DNA from 3 places in the Peribacillus sp. 05N428 genome. Region 1 is predicted to be linked to each of the others. Evidence: riboswitches for the same ligand, from Rfam matches in the RefSeq annotation. Region 1 holds a riboswitch; each other region holds the start of a gene.
What was found. Region 1 has a riboswitch for S-adenosylmethionine ahead of AC1DIV_RS00745 (Na+/H+ antiporter NhaC family protein). Riboswitches for the same ligand answer to the same signal wherever they lie in the genome.

Region 1 (7,568 bases):
ACGACCCGAAAATCGTTTCTGACTTGATTAAGCGTAGTCAAACATCGATAGAAGAATTAAAACAAAACATCCAAACGAAATCAGGATCGGATTTATTTGATTTCATTCTGGAAGATATCCAGATATTAAAGAAGATTTTATTTGACCCACAAAGTTCAGCTGTGTTTATGGCTGCTATAGATGCATCATCATGGATCAATGAAAAAATGAATAAGTGGTTAGGTGAAAAAAACGCAGCCGACACACTTTCTCAATCTGTACCAAACAATATTACTTCAGAAATGGGTCTGGCGCTATTGGATGTCGCAGATGTAATACGTCCTTATCCAGGAGTAATTGATTATTTACAACAAGTAAAAGATGATAATTTTATGGATGAACTGGTTAAGTTTGATGGTGGACAGGAAACCCAGGATGCTTTCTATGATTATCTCGGCAAATACGGAATGCGATGTACTGGAGAAATCGATATTACTAAGACTCGTTGGAGCGAAAAACCAACTACACTTGTCCCCGTGATTCTTAGTAATATCAAAAACTTTGAGCCTAATGCTAGCAATCGGAAATTTGAGCAAGGGCGACAGGAAGCTTTGAAAAAAGAACAAGAGATATTAGATCGATTGAAGCAATTACCGGATGGTGAACAAAAAGCCAAAGAAACAAAACGAATGATCAGCCTAATCCGGAATTTCATCGGTTATCGGGAATATCCAAAATACGGCATGGTTAACCGCTACTTCATTTATAAGCAGGCTTTACTCAAGGAAGCCGAACAACTCGTACAAACCAACGTTATTCATGAAAAAGAAGATATATATTATCTCACTTTTGAAGAACTTCAAGAAGTCGTACGCACAAATAAACTAGATTACCAGATGATCAGCAAACGAAAAGACGAGTACAAATTATATGAAAAACTTACTCCACCACGTGTTATCACGTCTGATGGTGAAATCATTGTAGGGGAGTATAAACGAGGAAATCTCATGGCCGAAGCTATTGTAGGTCTACCGGTTTCTTCCGGAGTTATAGAGGGCAGAGCACGTGTCATCTTAAACATGGAAGATGCAAATCTAGAAGATGGAGATATACTGGTTACAACCTTCACCGATCCTAGCTGGACACCATTATTTGTATCCATAAAAGGACTCGTCACCGAAGTTGGCGGGCTGATGACCCACGGAGCAGTCATCGCACGTGAATATGGCTTACCTGCTGTTGTCGGTGTGGTAAATGCCACCAAGCTGATAAAAGATGGGCAACGTATTCGAGTAAATGGAACAGAAGGTTATATAGAAATACTTTCGAATTAGGAGAATCAGTGAAATCATGATACTTTGCGGTTTATGGCAAAGCCCCTTGTCACTAGGTCATATAAGGGGGCAGTAACTGAAAATTGATACTAAAGTTTAGTAAGAATATCTTAAGATCGAGCCTTCTGTTAAATGTTGATTTTATATGATGCCAAAGCCCAATTTCTCGCTTACAACACCGAGAAATTGGGCTTTTTGTGGATTTTATTTATAGGCAAAATCGATTATCTCTTGCTAAATCTACTGGCTTGAGCAGCAATGTCAAACGGATAAGAGGAAGATATTCTCCAACAGATATCTCTGTCAATATCATAAATGTACGCTGAAAGCGGCTATACCTTCTATAGAAATATTAATTTTTTGTATTGGTAATTATACATTATCTCCATTATAATTTTTAAGAAAGATATTTCGGAATTTTTAAAATAAAGGAGAAATTATGTATACTCATCCGACTTTAAAATATTGGAATGGAAGAATTGATTCCCAAACTAACCTAGATAGCTTCAGATACCACCAAAGAGTGCGCTTGGCACCAATTTCAGAATTAGCCACCTCTTCCAATGCATCACGAACTTTTGGACTCATTGGCTTTAAATGTGATGAAGGAGTCAGAAGGAATAAAGGCAGGGTTGGTGCTGCCGTGGGTCCTGATCATATTAGGCAGTCGTTGGCAAAATTACCCTGTCATTTACCTTCCCAAACCGAGCTGGTGGATGCTGGCGATGTAATATGTGAAAGTACAGATATGGAAGCCGCCCAATCTCAACTGGGATCAGCTGTTGCCCGGATTTTGGAGAGTAAAGCGATTCCTATCATACTTGGGGGAGGTCACGAAACCCTGTATGGCCATTATCTTGGGATTAGGAAATCCATTGGACCAAAAGCTAGACTAGGGATTATTAATATTGACGCTCACTTTGATATGAGACCTTATGAAAATGAAACTTCATCTGGAACGATGTTTAAGCAGATTTTGGACGAAGATCAAAGTTGTGGCTATTTATGTGTCGGAATTCAGAAGCAGGGGAATACGAAGGCACTGTTTGAAACTGCAGAGAGGAGTAAGGTCGACTACATATTGGAAGAAGATTTGTCATTATACGAAATGGATGAAACGAAGCGGAGGATAAATGAATTCGCTAAGGAAAATGACTATATCATGCTTACATTATGTACGGATGTTATTGATTCAGCCTACGCACCTGGGGTAAGTGCACCATCGCCGTTTGGACTGGATCCGAAATTGGTCCGTGCCATTATTAGGCATATCGTATCGAATGAAAAGATCCTCTCATTTGATATCTCTGAAGTAAACCCTGCATTGGACGAAAATAATAAGACCGTTACATTGGCAGGGCATTTAATAAATGAGGTTTTGCTGCATTTTAAATAATGGACATGCGATGGCCGCAACTTCAATTCGGTCTTCCCGGAAAGAGCGCTTTTTTTCGTATCGACTGTTGGGGCTTTCCTTAATGTTATCTTCAGTATTGAAGCGAAAAACCTTTAAAGCGCCCAGACTGTCCATGAATCATTCATGGACAGTTTTTTACGCCTCCTTCACAAGGAATCATGGTCACAGGCATTGCTTCGTTCGACTAACCATTTAAAATATAAAGGCATGTGGATTTTCCATGACTCTGCTAAGTTCAATACTGATACTTGTGGGTTTTTGGTTTATAATAACAACCATCTAGCCTTTTGAGGAGGGATTCCATGAATGAATATAAAGTAACGGTCAGGAATGGCAGTACCTTAATTTTGTCGGAAATCATTAAAGCTGAAGATGAAAGAGAAGTCCTTGGCACTCTTTTGATTTCCAGCGAATTATTTAATCAACCATTTACTGATATCAGGATTTTAGAACGCTGATTTGTGGCTGCCCGTTCCATTTGATACACTGTAATAAATCTTAATACGGTGGCGATATTATGTGTGGACGTTTCACTCTTTTCACTGACATAGAAGAAATAAAAGAACGGTTTGATATTCGAGGGTCATTTGATGAGGAATACCAATTCAGCTACAATATTGCTCCCTCCCAATCCGTGCTCTCCGTCATTAATGACGGGGTAAGGAACCGGCTTGGATATCTTCGGTGGGGACTCATTCCTTTCTGGGCAAAAGACGAAAAAGCGGGCTACAAAATGATCAATGCCAGAGCGGAAACCATTGCTGAGAAAGCAAGCTTCAGGAATGCGTATAAGAAGAAGAGATGCTTGATAATCGCTGACTCTTTTTATGAATGGAAGAAGACACCAGAAAGAAAAATACCGATGCGAATAAAACTGAAGAATCATGCTCCATTTGGAATGGCCGGTCTCTGGGAATCCTGGAAATCTCCTGAAGGCATCAGCATCTATTCGTGCTCCGTTATAACAACCGTGCCAAATGAGCTAATGACCAGCATTCATGACCGCATGCCTGTCATCCTAAAGCCAGAAGATGAAAAAGATTGGTTGAATCCTTCCATTAATGATCCTGCATATCTGCAACAGTATTTAAAGTCATTCGATTCGGAACAGATGGAAGCATTTGAAGTATCGACAGATGTAAACTCGACTAAAAATAATACACCTAACCTAATCCAACAAATTTGCTGAGAGTTCATTAGACCTCTCAGAATGTAGACAACTTGATGAAAATCGAGTTTGTCTACATTTTTTTTATGGTTTGTACAATTTGACGTTGCCTCCAGGCACTCGCTTTTTCCGCAGAAGTCTCGTACACCCGCTCCAATCAACTTAGATTCTCTTTATGAACAGTAAGGAGTGCATGTGAAACACTTTAAAAATTAACCCTTGCGAAAATAGACAAAATGCTGTACTGTTATATTTGCTTTTCAAAACGACTTTCGATGTCACGAACTCAGGCAAGTTTCTAGCGTGGCACTTTTCTGGCAGTCATCGTAATTTTAGATAAATTATATAATGTAATCTTCTTATCAAGAGAGACGGAGGGACTGGCCCGAAGATGTCTCGGCAGCGGACTTAAATGGAGTGCTGTGCCAAATCCAGCAGGCTGATTTTCGCCTGAAAGATAAGGAGGGTGTTTTTTATAAATTAAAAGACCTCTTCTTGTTGTTAAATAGAAGGGGTCTTTTTTATGCCAGTTTTTTGCTACAGCTCCATGACTGGATAATCAGGTAGGTTCAAATTGGAGTTATTTGCGAAAACTGTTAATAGAATAGAGCTGTGACACATGTCGCGGGAAAAATAAAAAGAGGTGTACATCATGAGTGCAAACAATAAAGGGAATCCATGGGCATTGATCCCATTTGTCGTATTTTTAATTTTATTTATTGGATCCGGAATCATCACTAAAGATTTTTATTCATTTCCGGTGATTGTAGCGATATCCATTGCATCGGCAGCTGCATTGGCGATGAATCGGAAAGAGACATTCAATGAAAAGGTTGATATCTTCTGTAAAGGTGCCGGTGACGCCAATATTATGTTAATGGTAATCATTTTCCTTTTAGCCGGAGCTTTTTCCGAAGTTGCCAATGGTATGGGGGCAGTTGAATCAACAGTGAATCTTGCCTTAGCTGTTTTTCCCCAAAATCTATTAATGGTAGGAATTTTCATCATCGCTTGTTTTATTTCACTATCCATGGGGACAAGCATGGGAACGATTGTTGCCCTGGCACCTATCGGGGTTGGAATTAGTGAGCAAACAGATATTTCGCTTGCCCTTTCAATGGCGGCCGTTATTGGTGGTGCGATGTTTGGGGATAACCTTTCATTCATTTCAGATACGACAATCGCTGCTGTTCGAACTCAGGGAACGAAAATGAAGGATAAGTTTAAAGTGAATTTTTTCATCGTTTTACCTGCAGCCATCATCACATGTGCCATCCTAGGCATTTTAACGATGGGTGAACAAGCTGACATTTCCCAACAGTCTTATGATTGGGTGAAGATTCTTCCGTATCTTTGCGTATTGGTCACTGCATTGGCAGGAGTCAATGTGTTCTTGGTCCTTTCCATCGGAATCGTATTTGCCGGAATCATCGGCTTGGCTGATGGTAGTTATCAACCGTTGGGTGTCATTCAAAAAATCGGAGAAGGAATGGCGGGAATGTATGAAATCTCCTTCCTTGCCATTTTAATTGCAGGTATGGTTGCTGTAATCAAACATAATGGCGGCATCGATTATCTACTCCACCTTGTGACACGAAATAGCAAATCAAAAAAAGGGGCGGAATTCAGCATTGCGGGGCTTGTTGGTTTAACGAACCTTTCAACGGCAAATAACACGATTTCGATTATCATTGCCGGGCCACTTGCCAAAAATATTTCTGAAAAGTATGGGATTGATCCGCGGAAATCGGCGAGCGTCCTTGACATTTTTGCATGTTGTATCCAAGGGTTGATCCCATATGGAGCACAACTGCTTGTTGCAGCAGGGGTAGCAAAAATTTCTCCGTTAAGCATCTTGCCGTATTCATATTACCCAATCCTGATTGGACTTTGTGGCGTCCTTGCCATCCTGATTGGTTTTCCACGGTTGCAGCCGGGAAATGATGGATCGAAGAACTAAAAGTTAAAACAAACCCCTAAAATTTCATTGAGTTTGTCTACAGTCTGAACACCCTGAATCATTGGATGCAGGGTGTTTTCTGTATGGTAAATACATAAACATAATAAAGTTTTCTCGCACTTATATAGTATCAATCATTTTTCAATTTTTCTGCTTAATTCCGGTCCAAATTAATGATGGTTGTGTGTGAGACAACTGTCATGAATAGAGGACAACACCAACTAAACCGGAAAGAATAATTACATAGGCTGGATGCCAGCGTAATTTCATTAGGGCAAATAACGATAAACCAAAAACGAGTAATAAGCTTATCGTATGCCATGAAAAGTTCACGGCTATCATATGATTGGAAAGTGCTAAACTGATCGCTGCAAAGATGATCAAACTAGTGACAATCGGTCTTAATCCATAAAACATGGATTGAACAACTGGATAATGATTCAATTTGCTGAAAAATGTGGCTATAACGGTTACGAATATAATGGCAGGAAGCAAGATTCCTAGAGCAGATGATATGGCTCCTGCTAACCCAGCAGTCGAATAGCCAACAAGAATGGCACTATTGGCGGTGACAGGCCCTGGGGACATTCCGGAAATGGCGATTATATCGGTGAATTCCTGCGTTGTCATCCATCCATGCTGTGAGACTTCCGATTCTATTACGGGAATCATGGCGTATCCGCCTCCGAAAGATACAAAGCCGATAATAAAGAAGGTGCTAAACAACTCCCACAATTCCATCATTCCATCACATGCTTTCTTAAAAATTAGTTAGACCCTATTTTGATTCACCTATATGCCAGCACCCATGAACGGTTCGAAATCATTTTCTTCTATTTTCCTATCCTTTTTGTCCATTTTGACATCGTAACCTAATTTTCTCTTAATGGAGATGGTCACAATACCCGCTAGAGCTCCCGCTAATATAACCATCACAGGGTGAAGAAAGAAGAGGACAGGAATTCCTACTATTAAAATACAGAAAGTTGATTTGTCTACAACTGCCGATTTTCCTATCTTGATAGCCGCATATGCAATGATGGCTACTATGGAAACTCTGATCGATATGAATGCAGATTCTACCTTCGGATTATCCTGAATGAAAAAATACACAATGCCCAGGAGCAGAACAATAAAAAAGGTAGGTAATGAAACACCGATCATGGCTGCCATTGCCCCCTTCATTCCGGCAATTCGATGGCCGATAAAGGTGGCGGAGTTAATGGCGACAGCTCCCGGTACGGACTGAGATAAAGCAAAAACATCCGTAACTTCTTCGCTTTTCATCCATTTTCTCTTTTCGACCACTTCATTTTCGATTAAAGGGATCATCGCAAACCCGCCTCCGAATGTGACAGGTGCTATTTTAAAAAAGGTCCAAAATAATTGGAATAGAGTTTTCCATTGTCCTTTCATTGACATCAGTCACTTCCTTTGCATGCTTTGTTTAATTCTTATCATTAACATATCAAAGAAAAAGGGCTGGGTAAATTGCAACAAAATCATCGGGTATAACAAAACGTTATACCCAGAAGATTCATCCGTTTTATAAAGAATGCCGCCAATAATTGAATAGCCTTAGAATGTATCTCACTATTTTCATTTCACCATTTACCTAATGATGCTATCATTTTAATAAACTATCTAAAAACATGGAGGTCGTTTTCTTGAAATTGGAAAATCTGAAAATGTTTTGTTTAGTGGTGGATG
Region 2 (7,568 bases), on a different contig from region 1:
TTCCCTGCGGCAACAGCTACATGGGCATGCGTTAATAAATAGTCCGCAAAACTCTCGGACGTAAAACCTTCAGGTACTTTGAGCCAGGCAAAAAACGATGCCGCTGGAGCTTTGACATCCCAGCCGATGGCCCTCAATCCCTCAATGAAAACATTCCTTCGCCCCTCGTACATCTGCACTAACTTCTCTACACAGGTCTGTGAGTCAAGCAAAGCGCTTGCCGCAGCTTCTTGTATCGCCGGGAAAAGACTCACATAAAGATGGTCTTGTAATAGTTCAAGAGCTTCTATTACACTCTTATTGCCCACTGCGAAGCCGACTCTCCACCCTGCCATATTGTATGTTTTCGATAGAGTGTATATTTCAACTCCTACATCCTTCGCTCCCTCCGCCTGGAGAAAACTTATCGGTTTTTTTCCGTCGAATCCTATCGCCCCATAGGCGAAATCATGGACCACACATATTGAATGTTCTTTTGCAAAGGAGACGGTTTCATCAAAGAAACTTTCAGTTGCAGAAGCGCCTGTGGGATTATTCGGATAATTCAAGAACATCATTTTGGCTTTATCAAGAACTTCTTTATGTATGTCATCGTATTTCGGAAGAAAATCATTTTCTTCTGTCAAGGGCATCAGTTCGGTCTTTGCCTGGGCTAAAACAACACCGGAAAGATAATCCGGATAGCCGGGATCTGGAACAAGGATCGTATCACCTGGATTCAATAAACACTGCGGAAGTTCGACAAGACCTGCCTTGCCCCCGAAGAGAATCGCCACTTCACTTTTCGGATCCAGCTTGACACCGTATTCTCGTTCATAAAAGACGGCAGCAGCATCTTTTAAATATTGATGTCCCCGGAATGGCGAATATTTATGATTAATCGTTTTTTCAGCAGCAGACTGCAAACTTTTGACGATATGTTCCGGCGTCGGCTGATCAGGGTTTCCCTGGCCTAAATTAATGACATCATGTCCTTGCTCCGTGATTGCATTGACTTTTGCGACCAGTGAAGCAAAAAACTGCTTGGGCAGGTCCTGAAGCAGTCCGGATTTTTCGAATTGCACCATTTATACACCTTCTCTGAAATTTCTTGAAATTCTAGTCACAAATGATATATGTTTATCGTAGTCTTGTAAAGCATTTTTTACGTGTGGGGGTTTTAAACGATGAAGTGGAAAATAGCTTGTATTCAAATGGATATAGCCTTCGGGCAACCGGATATCAATTTTCAGGTTGCAGAACAATGGATGGAAAAAGCAGCTCGGTCCGAACCCGATATCGTCATATTACCAGAGCTTTGGACAACCGGATACGACTTGACCAGGCTGAATGAGATTGCTGATCAAGAGGCAGAAAAAACGATTGAATTTCTTAAAACACAGGCACAGAAACACCAGATTCACATCATCGGCGGTTCCATTGCGAAAAAAACAAGCAAGGGAATCTATAACACCATGATCATCATCGATAAACACGGAAAGCTCATTAAAGAATATGATAAGCTTCACTTATTTCAATTAATGGATGAACATCATTTCCTGCAGCCAGGTGAAAAAGATGGTTTATTTACTCTTGATGAAAAAATATGTGCCGGGTTCGTTTGTTATGACATTCGTTTCCCCGAATGGCAGCGAGTCCATACCGTTCAAGGCGCGGAAGTTCTATTCGTTACGGCTGAATGGCCAAAGCCGAGACTCGATCACTGGAGAGCCTTATTGATAAGCCGTGCCATCGAGAACCAAGCCTATGTTGTAGCCGTTAATCGTACAGGTTCGGATGTCAATAATATATTTGCGGGCCATTCCTTGATTATTGATCCATGGGGGAATATCATAAGTGAAGCCGGAGAAGGAAACGAACTATTGACAGGCACCTTGGACTTCAACAAAGTTACGGAAGCACGTAACAAAATACCTGTATTCGAAGATCGCCGTCCTGATTTTTATTAATTTACCCATTGACAAACTATTTAAAAAGTTGATATTATTTTCCCGAAGATTAAAATTTCAGAAAACATTTACTCTTATCAAGAGCAGGCTGAGGGATAAAGGCCCTATGAAGCCCAGCAACCGACTGTAATACCATTGTGAAATGGGGCGGATTCTCCGCCGGATTATTAAATCCACAGAGCACGGTGCTAATTCCACCAGAATTCATTTTCTGGAAGATAAGAGGTCCGAAGCCAAAACTTCTGCCTCTTTCTATATGAAAGAGGCTTTTTTATTCTTATTTTGAATCTGGAGGGGAAAAGAATGACTCAAAACCATTCAAATTTTAAGAGATTGACAAACGAAACAGCTATAACTCTTGCAAAAAAACTTGGGTTGGTCAATGCGGATGCAAGTTTGACATGTAATGAAATCGGCGATGGAAACTTAAATTATGTTTTTCATATTACAGACACGGTCACAAACAAAGGTATAATAATCAAACAAGCGGTCCCTTATGCCAAGGTACTTGGTGAAAGCTGGCCGCTGACATTGAAAAGGGCAGCCATTGAAGCGAATGCGCTGATTCATTTCAGAAGTTATTGCCCCGAATTCGTACCGCAAGTTTACTATTCGGATGAACAGCTTGCCATCACAGTCATGGAGGATTTATCGCACTTGAAAATCGTTAGAACAGGATTGATTGATGGCGATTCATATCCATTGCTTTCACAGCATATTGGTGAGTATGTTGCGAAGACGGCATTTTATACATCCGATTATCATTTAGAACCATCCGCGAAAAAGGAAGTGGCCCGACATTTCACGAATCCGGAACTCTGCAAAATAACTGAGGTCTTTATTTTCACGGATCCATTTTTTGAGGAACTCCCGGGAGATTTCGAGGTGGAATTGAAAGATGCCGCCCAAAAAATATGGAATGATCAAGAAGTGATACTTGAGGTCGCTAAGCTGAAACAAAGCTTTGAAACCGAGCAGGAAGCCTTACTTCATGGAGATTTACATACTGGAAGTATATTTGCAAGTGAAACTGAAACAAAGGTTATTGATCCTGAATTCGCTTTTTATGGGCCCGTTGGTTTTGACCTTGGCCAATACACCGCCAACCTTCTTTTTCAGGCAATTACACGAAATGGCGCTGGAAAGGAAGAGATTTTCTCACACCTTCATGAATTTTGGAATGCCTTTGAAGAAACTTATACCGAATTATGGGAAGCCCAAAATAAAAGCCCATTCCGCCATGTGAAAGGGTATCTGCCTTATTTGCTGACAAAATTCAAAAAAGATGCATTCGGTTTTGCAGGCTGTGAACTGATTCGGCGAACCATTGGCCTTTCCCATGTTGCCGATTTAAACGTCATTGAAGATAAAGTATCAAGGATCGCTGCCAAAACGGCAACATTGGAAATCGGTACTTTATTAATTAAAAAACGGGAGGAATTGGATGTTCCAGCCGTCATTGAAGCGTTGAAGCAACGGACACTGCCATCTTACTCAACCATTTAAAAGGAGACCTGAACATGACTACAATAGCACCCTTACCATATTCTGTACATTGGGATGATACCCATATTACATTATTAAATCAACAAGCCCTTCCTTCCATAACTGAATTTATAGAACTTCATTCTGTTGATGATGTATATGACAGCATTTTGACTTTAAAGGTTCGCGGTGCCCCTGCAATTGGACTGACGGCAGCATTTGGTGTTGCACTTGGTGCCAAACAGGAAACAACCGCTGAAATAGGGGAATTCAAGAAAAATGTAACGAGGCATATTGAAAAACTCGCCTCTTCACGGCCAACTGCAGTCAACCTTTTTTGGGCTTTAAAGAGGATGGAGAACACCTTGCAGGCTGCGCAAAGCATTTCAACTGCCAAGGAAGCACTTGTAGCGGAGGCTAAAGCCATCTTTGCTGAAGATGAAGAAATGTGCAGGAAAATCGGGGAACATGGTTTATCCCTATTCACTAGAGGTGATTCCATTCTTACGCATTGCAACGCTGGGGGAATCGCCACAGCTCGGTATGGTACTGCCTTGGCTCCCTTCCACCTGGCTAAAGAAAGGGACTTTCCGCTAAAAGTGTACGCATGTGAAACCAGGCCTGTCCTGCAAGGGGCTCGTTTGACGGCTTGGGAGTTGATGCAAGCGGGAGTTGACGTCACCTTAATTTCTGATAATATGGCTGCTCATACGATTCACCAGAAACGGATAAATGGAATTATCGTCGGGGCCGACAGGATTGCGGCCAATGGAGATACAGCCAATAAAATCGGGACATTGGGATTGGCCATACTAGCCAAGCACTTTGGTATCCCCTTTTATGTGGCCGCACCATCAAGCACATTCGACCTGTCTATCGAATCCGGCACATCCATCCCGATCGAAGAACGGAATGAAGCGGAAATCACCTTCATTCAAGGTGTAAGGATCGCTCCGGAAAACGTGAAGACTTTCAATCCAGCCTTTGACGTTACACCGAATCATCTAATTACAAGCATCATTACCGAAAACGGCATCATAACACCGGATTTCTTCAAAAACATTCCGCATTTTGTTAATTGATCCAGGTTCCTTTATTGGTGATAAAAAACGAGAAGGATTTCTTATCCCTCTCGTTTTTTAAAGGTGATCGAATTAAGATTATTCTTGCGAGGTCTATACTACAATATTAAATTTCGAACATCTTCAGTTAATATAAGGATGTCTTCGATAATAAAAGATAATTGGACATTCTTATTATTTTGAAAAGAACTCCTTAAGTGCCTTTTTATTTTCAGTGCAGTCCATTTCCAAAACGGCTCCGGACTGGGGATATATTTCATCTTTAAAGCTTCCTTCCACTGGAACCCTTAGGGTTTCGACTTTGTCCGGTGTATGGAAAACGGCTTTTGGTCCCATTTCCATTATTGTTTTCAGACCAATATCTGTATCCAAGTACGATAGTCCTTGTTCTATGATACTAGGAAGGGCAGCCATCCCTTCGAAGGATGAGATTTGATTTATAAACGCTGTTTTTAATTGAACCATTACTTCTTGTTGACGCTCAACCCTGCCAAAATCACTTTCATCGTCATGTCTAAAACGGACATATTTCAATATTTCCTCACCATGTAAAACATTTTTACCGACGCTTGCTTGGATACTCATATCATCTATGATTTCCTGATCCACATTCACCGCCACCCCCTCAGGGGCAAGTAAATCCACCATCTTCACAAATCCTTGGAAGTCGATTACCGCAACATGGTCGACCTTGACATCGAAGTTTTCCTGTATGGTTTTCTTCAGCAATTCCCTCCCACCATAATAATAAGCAGCATTTATTTTGTTATATCCTGATTTATTCCCGGGGATTTTCACATAACTATCACGCATAATGGAAGCCAGCTTCAGTTTCTCCTGCTCAGGAAAGTATTTTGCCAGGATAATCGCATCTGATCGAGATTTTTGCTCTCCCCTTGTGTCAACACCAATTAACAGAAATATTTTATCGCTTTCCTTAGTCTCTTCTTTTGTTAGTTTTTTTTCCGTACCTTCATTTCCATTTTGTTTGGGTAAAGGCACATAGGTGCAGCCTGCCAGAATCAAGACCAATAGATATATGAACAATACCTTTTCTTTCATTACCTCACCTCATCGGAAAATTACCCCTATTCTCTGCCTAATTTTGGAATCCTATGCATGAAACGACAAAAAAGCCTGCCAACGATATTCGCTGACAGGCTTTTCGGTCAAAATCATTTATTGATTTCTTTCTTTAATACTTCTACCGCCTTTTTCACTTGTGTGTCATTCTTAAGGATTTTCTCCTGGATGACCTGCATCAATTTCACGGTAGTATCATCTTTAATGGTGCCAGTTTCTTTAATTTTTTGTTCCCTTTGGAATGCTGTGACCGCATTCGTTGTTGCTTCATCAAAGAATCCATCTATCTTACCCGGATCATGGCCTGCTTCCTTCAGCATCTCTTCAGCTGCTTTCACTTCACTCGAAGAATCGGATGCTTTCAATTCCTTTTCAGGGGAAATGTACGGAAGGCTGGCATAATCAGGAAGCTTCACATTAATATCCGGCTTGATCCCTTTTTTATGAATCCAATTGCCTTCAGGAGTCAACCATTTAGCTGCCGTATATTTGAAGTTAGATCCATCTTTAAAGGGTTTTGCGGCAGTCTGCACTGTCCCTTTCCCAAATGACTTGACACCAATCAATGGAATGTCCGCAGACTCACTGACAGCCGCTGCAACGATTTCAGAAGCACTGGCACTTCCGTCATCAATCAACACGACTACCGGGATTTTCAGTTCTCCATCATTCTCCGATTTAAAGACTTCTTTTTTCCCGCTGCGATCCTCAACTTGAAGGACCACTTTCCCATTAGGTACGAACAGGCTTGCCATTTCTACAGCTTGGTCAAGAAGTCCTCCTGGGTTTCCCCGTAAATCCAATACGAGACCCTTCATATCCTTCTTGGACATTTCTTCAAGCGCCGTTTTCAGCTCTTGGACTGTATGTTCGGAAAAACTGGTCACTTGAATTTTTGCAACTCCATCATCAAGCATTTCCGCATATACCGTTTCAATCGGAATTGTGTCCCGTTTAATGGTGAGCTCGATCGGTTCCGACTCACCAGCTCTTGAGATGGAAAGATCCACTTTGGTACCCTTCTCGCCCCTGATTTTCAGGACAGCTTCAGACGAGGTTAGCCCTTCAACACTTTTACCATCCACACTTAAAATGATATCATTTGGTTTTACCCCTGCTTTTTCTGCCGGGGACCCTTTTATCGGTGAGACGACCATGATTTTTCCATCCTGCTCCTGAATCTCAGCACCGATTCCTTCAAAAGATGAAGAGATGCTTTCACGGAAACTCGACGCTTCCTTTTTATCCATATAAGCAGAGTATGGATCATCCAATGATTTGATCATTCCATTAATTGCGCCGTCAACCAGCTTTTCTTCATCAACCTCTTCATAATAGTTATCTTTTATCTTATCGTATGTAGAATACAGCTTTTCAAATTCCGCATGCTTATCCGGTGCTAATGACTCTACTTTTTCATCTCCAAAGGTCAAGGCTATTGTAGTAATCCCTGCAGTTAGAAATATGACTAAAAAAATCCCCATAATGAACGTAAACTTCTTTATTTTAATGAATTTCCCTGCCTCTTTTGGCTGTTTTTGATTTTCTTCTTCCACTGAAGCCTCACCACTTTCATTCTTCATGACGATATAAACGATTTCATTCCTATTTTATCAGCTTTCATGCCAATCGAAAAATAATAGTTATCAAAAATAACAACTTATAGCCATATGTATTTTTTAATAAACTTCAAATCATGGAGAATGCTCCAAGGACAACAGGCATCTCCTGATATTACAAAAATGCGGATACCTGGAACAAATGCCTGTATCCAACCTGCCATTATACAGCATCACTTATTCCTGGTCACCCGCCTGTCATTTACATCCAATTATCAGTCCTGGATAGCTGCTTCCAATGCCACTTCAACCATTTCGTTAAAAGTTGACTGGCGCTCATCCGCCGACGTTTCCTCACCAGTTAAAATGTGATCGGAAATGGTTAATACAGATAAAGCTTGGCGGCCAAA
Region 3 (7,568 bases), on a different contig from region 1:
TCTTGATGGATGAGCCATTATCCAATCTCGACGCAAAACTGCGGGTTCAAATGCGCGCGGAAATAGCTAAACTGCATAAACGGCTCGACACCACAACGATATATGTCACACATGACCAAACAGAGGCAATGACCATGGCGACACGTCTTGTTGTAATGAAAGATGGTATCATCCAACAGGTCGGTGCTCCAAAGGATGTTTATGAGAAACCAATAAACGTGTTTGTCGGCGGCTTTATCGGATCGCCTGCCATGAACTTCTTTACCGGAACATTAAAAGAAGGCACAATCAAAATAGGCGAACAAACGCTTGAAATACCTGAATTTAAGATGAAAATGCTACGTGATCAAGGATATGTCGGAAAAGAAGTAATCCTTGGCATCCGTCCGGAAGATTTCCATAATGAAGGAGCTTATTTCACGGAGTCCCCTAACACTACATTCACGACCCAAATTGATGTAGCCGAACTCATGGGCGCGGAGATCATGCTCTACTCCACTTTAGAGGGGCAGGACTTCGTTGCAAGGGTCGATGCCAATAACATTATCCAGGCAGGCGAAAAGATCGAACTTGCGCTCGACATGAATAAAGCGCACTTTTTTGATAAAGGGACAGAACATCGCATTTTAGTTGAAGAAGATGAACAGATGCAGGAAAGCATGAAGTTATCTGCCAATTAAACATGAAAAGACCCATTCATTATGGGTCTTTTTACGTTTATTAAAATAAAGGGCGATTCATTCCTGGACCAATACCACTTCATCATGTCCGCATTCAGGGCATTTCATGAGATGGGGGCATTGCCCTTTTTGAAGGGATTGAGGGTATCCGTCGTTTTCTTTAAGTATGTCGATATCCATATAAGCACTGTAATCATCAGCATAATCCATGAATTTCCCTTTATCCTCAAGTTCACTGCCGCATTCCGGGCAATCTACATGAATTTTTCTTAGACCGTTGCAAAGCGGGCATATAGACATTGTTTTTCCTCCTGTTCCAGATACTTATGATTTCAGTATTTGTCGATTCCAGTATTTTAACACATGGAAACACCCTCCCTAATGCTAGAGGGAGGGTACTTCCATCCAATTATTTATTAACCATGTTAGCAGGATCGACCCATGCTTTGAATTCATCTTCCGTAAGGAACTCCAGTTTCAATGCCGCTTCTTTTAACGTGGAGTTGTCCTTGAAGGCAGTTTTGGCAATCTTGGCTGCTTTTTCATAACCGATATGCGGGTTCAATGCTGTTACCAGCATAAGGGAACGCTCTACATTTTCTTTAATCTTATCTTCATTTGCAGTGATGCCAACCGCACAATTATCGTTGAAGGAATGAATGCCTTCCGTCAATAATTTGACCGTTTGCAGGAAGTTATAGATGATGACTGGTTTGAACACATTCAATTCAAAGTTACCTTGGCTTGCTGCAAAGCCAATTGTAGCATCGTTACCCACGATTTGTGTCGCAATCATGGTAAGCGCTTCACTTTGGGTCGGATTGACTTTACCTGGCATGATGGAGCTGCCCGGCTCGTTTTCCGGAATGGCAATTTCTCCGATTCCGCTTCTCGGTCCGCTTGCAAGCCATCTGACATCGTTCGCAATTTTCATTAAATCCGCCGCCAATGCTTTCAAAGCACCGTGTGCGTAGACGATTTCGTTATGGCTAGTCAATGCATGGAACTTATTATCAGATGTGACAAAAGGATATCCTGTATCCGCTGCAATTTGTTTGGCAGAAAGTCCCGGGAATTCTTTCTTTGTATTGATTCCGGTTCCTACAGCCGTTCCGCCTAAAGCAAGGTTCAATAGTTTTTGGCTGCTTTCCTCAATCATCGCCAAATCTTTATCGAGCATCGCTTTCCAACCGGAAATTTCTTGTCCTAATGTTAAGGGTGTAGCATCTTGAAGATGTGTCCGGCCGATTTTCACGACATCCCAAAATTCTTTTTCTTTTGTATCGAATGTATCACGAAGTGCTTTGATGGCAGGAACCAATTTTTCAGCGACTTCCATAAAGGCTGCAATATGCATGGCAGTCGGGAAAGTATCATTTGAGCTTTGTGCCTTGTTAACATCATCATTCGGGTGAAGGATTTCCGATTCACCATTTTCTTTTAACCATTCATTCCCTTTGTTCGCGACCACTTCATTCACATTCATATTACTTTGCGTACCGCTTCCCGTTTGCCAAACTACAAGCGGGAAATGTTCATCAAGCGTACCTTCAAGGATTTCGCCGCAAATCTTGACGATGGCGTTCTTTTTAACTTCGGAAAGATCACCAAGATCAAAGTTCACCTTTGCAGCAGCTTGTTTAACGTATGCAAATGCACGAACCAATTCAATCGGCATTTTTTCGTTACCGATTTTGAAATTGTTACGGCTTCTCTCAGTTTGTGCTCCCCAATATTTATCAGCAGGAACTTTCACTTCACCCATCGTATCTCGTTCGATTCTGTATTCCATGTGTTCTCCTCCTAAGTTTGCACTATTCATTGAAGAATTTTTGCATATGAAATGAATAATGTCGGATTATTCTTTCTCTCCATACATTGTACAAACTTTATTATTTTAAAGCAAAAATATCCCGCTGACCCTTTCCATATTTCTGAAAAATCCTAGGCCATTCATATTTAGATGAAAATTTGGATATTCTTTTTTGACACATAAAGTGTAGGCACCGCTAGGCTTCAATTGACCTGGCCATGAACACCAACACATCATCACTCCCAAAATGTCCTTGACAGTATTTTGTATATATAGTAAATTCAAAAGAAATTGAATAATCTAAACTCTTATCGAGAGAGGTAGAGGGAATGGCCCGATGACACCTCAGCAACCTTCATTTGTTTCAAACCAATGAAAAGGTGCTAATTCCACAAGTTTATGAACTTGGAAGATAAGAAGAATGACTCGTCACTACTTAATCAAAGTCTTCTTCTTAAAGAAGACTTTTTTTTATTTTATTTAACTCAAAGGAGCAGTGAAAACCATGTATAAACCTGAAACATATCTTGCTCAATTAGGAAATCGCAGTGAAACGGCGACAGGAACAGTCAATCCGCCGGTATACTTTTCAACAGCTTTTCGCCACGAAGGAATCGGTCAATCGACGGGATTCGACTACACAAGGACAGGTAACCCTACCCGCCAGCTATTGGAGCGATCCATCGCCGATCTGGAAAAAGGAGACCAAGGCTATGCCTGCAGTTCAGGAATGGCCGCCATCTCCACTATACTCGCCCTTTTTAAATCTGGTGATGCGTGGATTGTCAGTGAAGATCTTTATGGCGGTACATATCGGCTGTTAGAACAAGGTTTTAAAAAATGGGGATTGCAGTGTGACTATGTAAACACTTGTTGTTTGGAGGATATCGAAAAAGCCATCACTCCTCACACGAAAGCCATCTTCATCGAAACTCCCACTAACCCTCTTATGCAGCAAACGGATATTAGCGCCGTTGCCGCATTGGCTAAACGATATAATTTATTGCTAATCGTTGATAACACTTTTTACACGCCTCTTATTCAACAACCCATCTTGCTTGGAGCGGATATTGTGATCCACAGTGCAACCAAGTATCTCGGTGGTCATAATGATGTGCTCGCCGGACTGATCGTTGCTAGCGGCGCTGAGTTATGTGATGCACTGGCCTTCCATCATAATGGCACTGGAGCTGTCTTGAGCCCATTTGATTCTTGGCTGTTGATGCGCGGAATGAAAACCCTGGCATTGCGGATGGAGCGTCATGAAAAGAATGCCAAGATACTTGTAGATTACTTATCGGAGCATGATTGTGTTACGGACGTATTGTATCCAGGCCGAGGCGGCATGATTTCTTTCCGCATCATTGATGAAGCGGCGGTCAACCCATTTTTACAATCGCTCTCATTAATTTCCTTTGCAGAAAGCCTTGGAGGGGTCGAAAGCTTCATCACCTATCCTGCCACACAAACACATGCCGATATACCGCTTGAAGTCAGAATGGCAAACGGGGTTTGTAATCGATTGCTCCGCTTCTCCGTTGGCATCGAAGATAGCGACGATTTGATTGGTGACTTGCAGCAAGCATTCGCACATGTAAAAAGGGAGGCACTACGATGACAGATCATGATTTTAGCTTTGAAACGAAATTACTTCATAATCAACATAAATTCGATCCGGTAACGGGCGGTGTGAGCGTCCCCATTCAGCATGCATCGACTTTCCATCAATCCGATATCGATCAATTCGGCAAATATGACTACAGCAGAAGCGGGAACCCAACTCGCGAGGCACTTGAAGATATCATTGCCGATCTAGAGGAAGGCACTCACGGCTTTGCCTTTTCATCAGGTATGGCTGCCATTTCAACAGCCTTCCTCCTATTGTCTGCCGGAGACCATATCGTCATTTCCGAAGATGTGTATGGCGGAACGTTCAGGATGGTCACAAGCGTATTGAACCGTTTCAATATTGAGCATACCTTCGTTGACATGACGGACCTTGAAAGTGTCAAAGCGGCGGTTCAGCCAAATACCAGGGCCATATACATTGAAACGCCTTCAAATCCGTTACTTAAAGTGACCGATATTCAAGCTGTATGTGATATCGCAAAAAAAGCTGGTGCCTTAAGTTTTGTTGATAATACATTCTTGACGCCCGCATTGCAAAAACCGCTGAATCTGGGCGCTGATGTTGTCCTTCATAGCGCGACGAAGTTTTTATCCGGCCATAGTGATGTGGTAGCTGGGCTTGCGGTCGTGAAAGATCCGGAATTGGCGGCAAGACTCGGTTCGCTTCAAAACTCCTTTGGAGCGGTCCTTGGTGTCCAGGATGCGTGGCTCGTAATGAGAGGCTTGAAAACCTTGTCAGTTAGAATGGAACATTCACAAAAAGGGGCAGAAAAGATTGCAGCCTACTTAAAGGAGCAGCCCTTGGTGAAAAAAGTGTATTATCCCGGCCTAGCCGATCATCCACAGCACGCCATCCAGAAAGGCCAGTCACTCGGAGCGGGGGCGGTCCTTTCATTTGAATTGGAAAGTGAGGAAATCTTCCGTTCCTTCGTGAACACTGTCGAGCTCCCTGTTTTTGCCGTAAGCCTGGGAGCGGTAGAATCCATATTATCCTACCCGGCCAAAATGTCCCATGCGGCCATGCCTGCTGATGAAAGGGAAAAGCGAGGCATCACGAATAGCTTGCTCCGCCTCTCTGTCGGACTGGAAAATCCGGACGATTTAATCAAGGACTTCGAAGCTGCCCTCGTCAATATTGCCAAAGGGGAAGCAATTGCTGCAAAATGATTAAAGTAATGGGTGCCTCATATTTTATGGGCACCTTTTTTATTCCATCAATAAAAGAAGACCATCGATTTCCCGATGGCCTGACTCTCATTTCTTCATATTATATTTATCCAGGAAGCGATCCACCCGTCCGCCTTTTTCAGCAAACTTCTGCTTTCCTGTATAATAAGGGTGCGTATCCGAGCTGATTTCCACTTTTAATAAGGGATATGTTTGGCCGTCTTCCCAAACGATCGTTTCATTGGACGTCTTAGTGGAGCCTGTCAAAAATTTATACCCACTGTTGGTATCCATGAATACCACTTGTTGATAATCGGGATGAATTTCTTGTTTCACTATTATCACCTCATCGTCAGTATAGGTATATCTTAAACGTAATGATTACTATTATCAATCATTATGCTTGAAGGTACCAAAAGTCGGTACCTTCATTATATTTTAATCTAGATGATCCACCCTTATTCAATTGTGTTCAGCCAGCCATGCCTTTATGCGGACCTGCCTGCAGTTCATACATTTGATAGTACTTCCCTTTCAGTTCCATTAATTCCTCATGTGTACCTTGCTCAGCAATCCGCCCTTTTTCCAGTACAAGAATTTGGTCGGCATTTTTTATCGTGGAAAGCCTATGTGCAATGATGAAGGTCGTTCTCCCTTTTTTCAGCACTTCCATTCCCTCCTGGATAATTGCCTCGGTTTCGGTGTCGATGCTTGCTGTCGCTTCATCCAAGATCAATATGGCCGGATTGAATGCGAGGGCACGGGCAAAAGAGATTAGCTGACGCTGTCCGGAAGACAGCGTTCCGCCTTTTTCGATCACGGGTTCGTCAAGCCCTAAAGGAAGATGCTTCAGCACTTTGTCCCCCCCGACATCTCTTAATGCTTTTTCAACCATTTCCCTTGTGATGCCTTTATGATTGAGACTGATATTGGAGGCGATGGTGCCAGTAAATAAATAGGGGTCCTGAAGGACGATCCCCATATGCTCCCTAAGCGTCTGATGGGGGATATCCAATATATTTCTGCCATCGATTTTGATCTTTCCTTCACTGCTGTCATAAAAGCGGAACAATAAATTCATTATGGAGCTTTTTCCTGAACCGGTGTGGCCAACTAAAGCGACCGTTTCCCCCTGTTTAGCGGAGAAGGAAATGTCCCTTAACACATATTCTTTATCCTTATAACCAAAAGAAACATTTTCGAATTGTACGTTTCCTTTGTATCTGGATATGTTTTCATCGCTGACTGCCAATCCCTTCTCATCCAATAAGCTGAACGTCCTCTCCCCTGCAACAAGCGCCTGTTCAAGATTAGCGAACTGATTAACGATTCCGTGAAGCGGATGTAGCAGGCGGCTGATCAAATCAACAATTGCATACATCATCCCTAAGGAAATGGCCGAACCCGCTGTAAGGGAAATACCGCCAAAATACCAGACGAAGGCCATCAGCGCCAAAACCTTAATGACGCCAATCAAGTTTCCACCCGTCAACGAGTTCAAATGGAGCATTTTATTTTGATAGGAAAAATGCTCCCGGTTCAGATTTTCAAAAGATTGCTTCGTCTCCTTTTCACGTCCAAATGCCTGAATGATGCTCATACCAGAAATGGATTCATTGATCATTCCATTAATATCGCTGACCCGTTCCCGAATGATGTGATTATATTTCGAGGCGAATTTACGGTATACCATCGTCCAGATAACGATGATCGGAATAAGTAGAAGGCCAATGGTACCGACTCGTGGATCCAGAATAAACAAAGCAATTAGAACGCCGAAAATATTAATGGTACTCGAGAAGAAGTTGGCGAGCACGGTTACATATAATTCCCGGATAGCTTCCGTATCATTAGTGACCCTGGCTACAACTTTACCCGCTGGCATATTATCGAAATAACGTATCGGCAAACGGGAAATATGCCTAAATATATCATTTCGCATCTTCTGTATGATTCGGTTCGCCGCTTTCTGTAAATAAAAACTCTGGCCATATTGAAAAATGGAGGAAAGGATGACAAGGCTGAAATAAAAAGCCACAAGCTTAATGATCCGCGGGATTTCCGGTTGATAAAATCCCATCACTTCCTGACTCGTCAATTTCACTGCTTGCGCACGTTGCTCTTTCCCGTCTTTTTTGATGATCAATGATTGGTTCTCCAAGGTTCTGCGCCCATCGATAGGGACTGCTTCATCTACGAAGACAAATTGATTGCCAACCTGCAGAACATGGACTTCCCTGCCTTTCTTCTCACCTTTTGAAAAGTAATCAGCCCGTTTA

Region 2: linked by a shared signal. The riboswitch ahead of mtnK (S-methyl-5-thioribose kinase) and the one ahead of AC1DIV_RS00745 (Na+/H+ antiporter NhaC family protein) in region 1 are both predicted to bind S-adenosylmethionine.
Region 3: linked by a shared signal. The riboswitch ahead of AC1DIV_RS13500 (methionine biosynthesis PLP-dependent protein) and the one ahead of AC1DIV_RS00745 (Na+/H+ antiporter NhaC family protein) in region 1 are both predicted to bind S-adenosylmethionine.

Annotation. Positions count from the first base shown of each region.
Region 1 covers NZ_JBFTMS010000001.1:169,319-176,886, forward strand. Annotated here, with positions in the region: gene ppsA (phosphoenolpyruvate synthase) at 1-1,313, shown strand, start outside; gene hutG (formimidoylglutamase) at 1,753-2,709, shown strand; gene AC1DIV_RS00735 (hypothetical protein) at 3,033-3,188, shown strand; gene AC1DIV_RS00740 (SOS response-associated peptidase) at 3,248-3,919, shown strand; SAM riboswitch class I at 4,255-4,362, shown strand; gene AC1DIV_RS00745 (Na+/H+ antiporter NhaC family protein) at 4,551-5,858, shown strand; gene AC1DIV_RS00750 (chromate transporter) at 6,057-6,602, opposite strand; gene AC1DIV_RS00755 (chromate transporter) at 6,651-7,280, opposite strand; gene AC1DIV_RS00760 (LysR family transcriptional regulator) at 7,526-7,568, shown strand, end outside.
Region 2 covers NZ_JBFTMS010000019.1:27,612-35,179, reverse strand. Annotated here, with positions in the region: gene AC1DIV_RS17525 (aminotransferase class I/II-fold pyridoxal phosphate-dependent enzyme) at 1-1,067, opposite strand, end outside; gene AC1DIV_RS17520 (carbon-nitrogen family hydrolase) at 1,167-1,949, shown strand; SAM riboswitch class I at 2,021-2,174, shown strand; gene mtnK (S-methyl-5-thioribose kinase) at 2,253-3,455, shown strand; gene mtnA (S-methyl-5-thioribose-1-phosphate isomerase) at 3,470-4,516, shown strand; gene AC1DIV_RS17505 (LCP family protein) at 4,691-5,578, opposite strand; gene AC1DIV_RS17500 (lmo1851 family serine protease) at 5,692-7,155, opposite strand; gene deoD (purine-nucleoside phosphorylase) at 7,434-7,568, opposite strand, start outside.
Region 3 covers NZ_JBFTMS010000012.1:47,538-55,105, forward strand. Annotated here, with positions in the region: gene AC1DIV_RS13485 (ABC transporter ATP-binding protein) at 1-680, shown strand, start outside; gene AC1DIV_RS13490 (hypothetical protein) at 738-980, opposite strand; gene fumC (class II fumarate hydratase) at 1,090-2,472, opposite strand; SAM riboswitch class I at 2,799-2,912, shown strand; gene AC1DIV_RS13500 (methionine biosynthesis PLP-dependent protein) at 2,999-4,111, shown strand; gene metC (cystathionine beta-lyase) at 4,108-5,289, shown strand; gene AC1DIV_RS13510 (type B 50S ribosomal protein L31) at 5,377-5,625, opposite strand; gene AC1DIV_RS13515 (ABC transporter ATP-binding protein) at 5,762-7,568, opposite strand, start outside.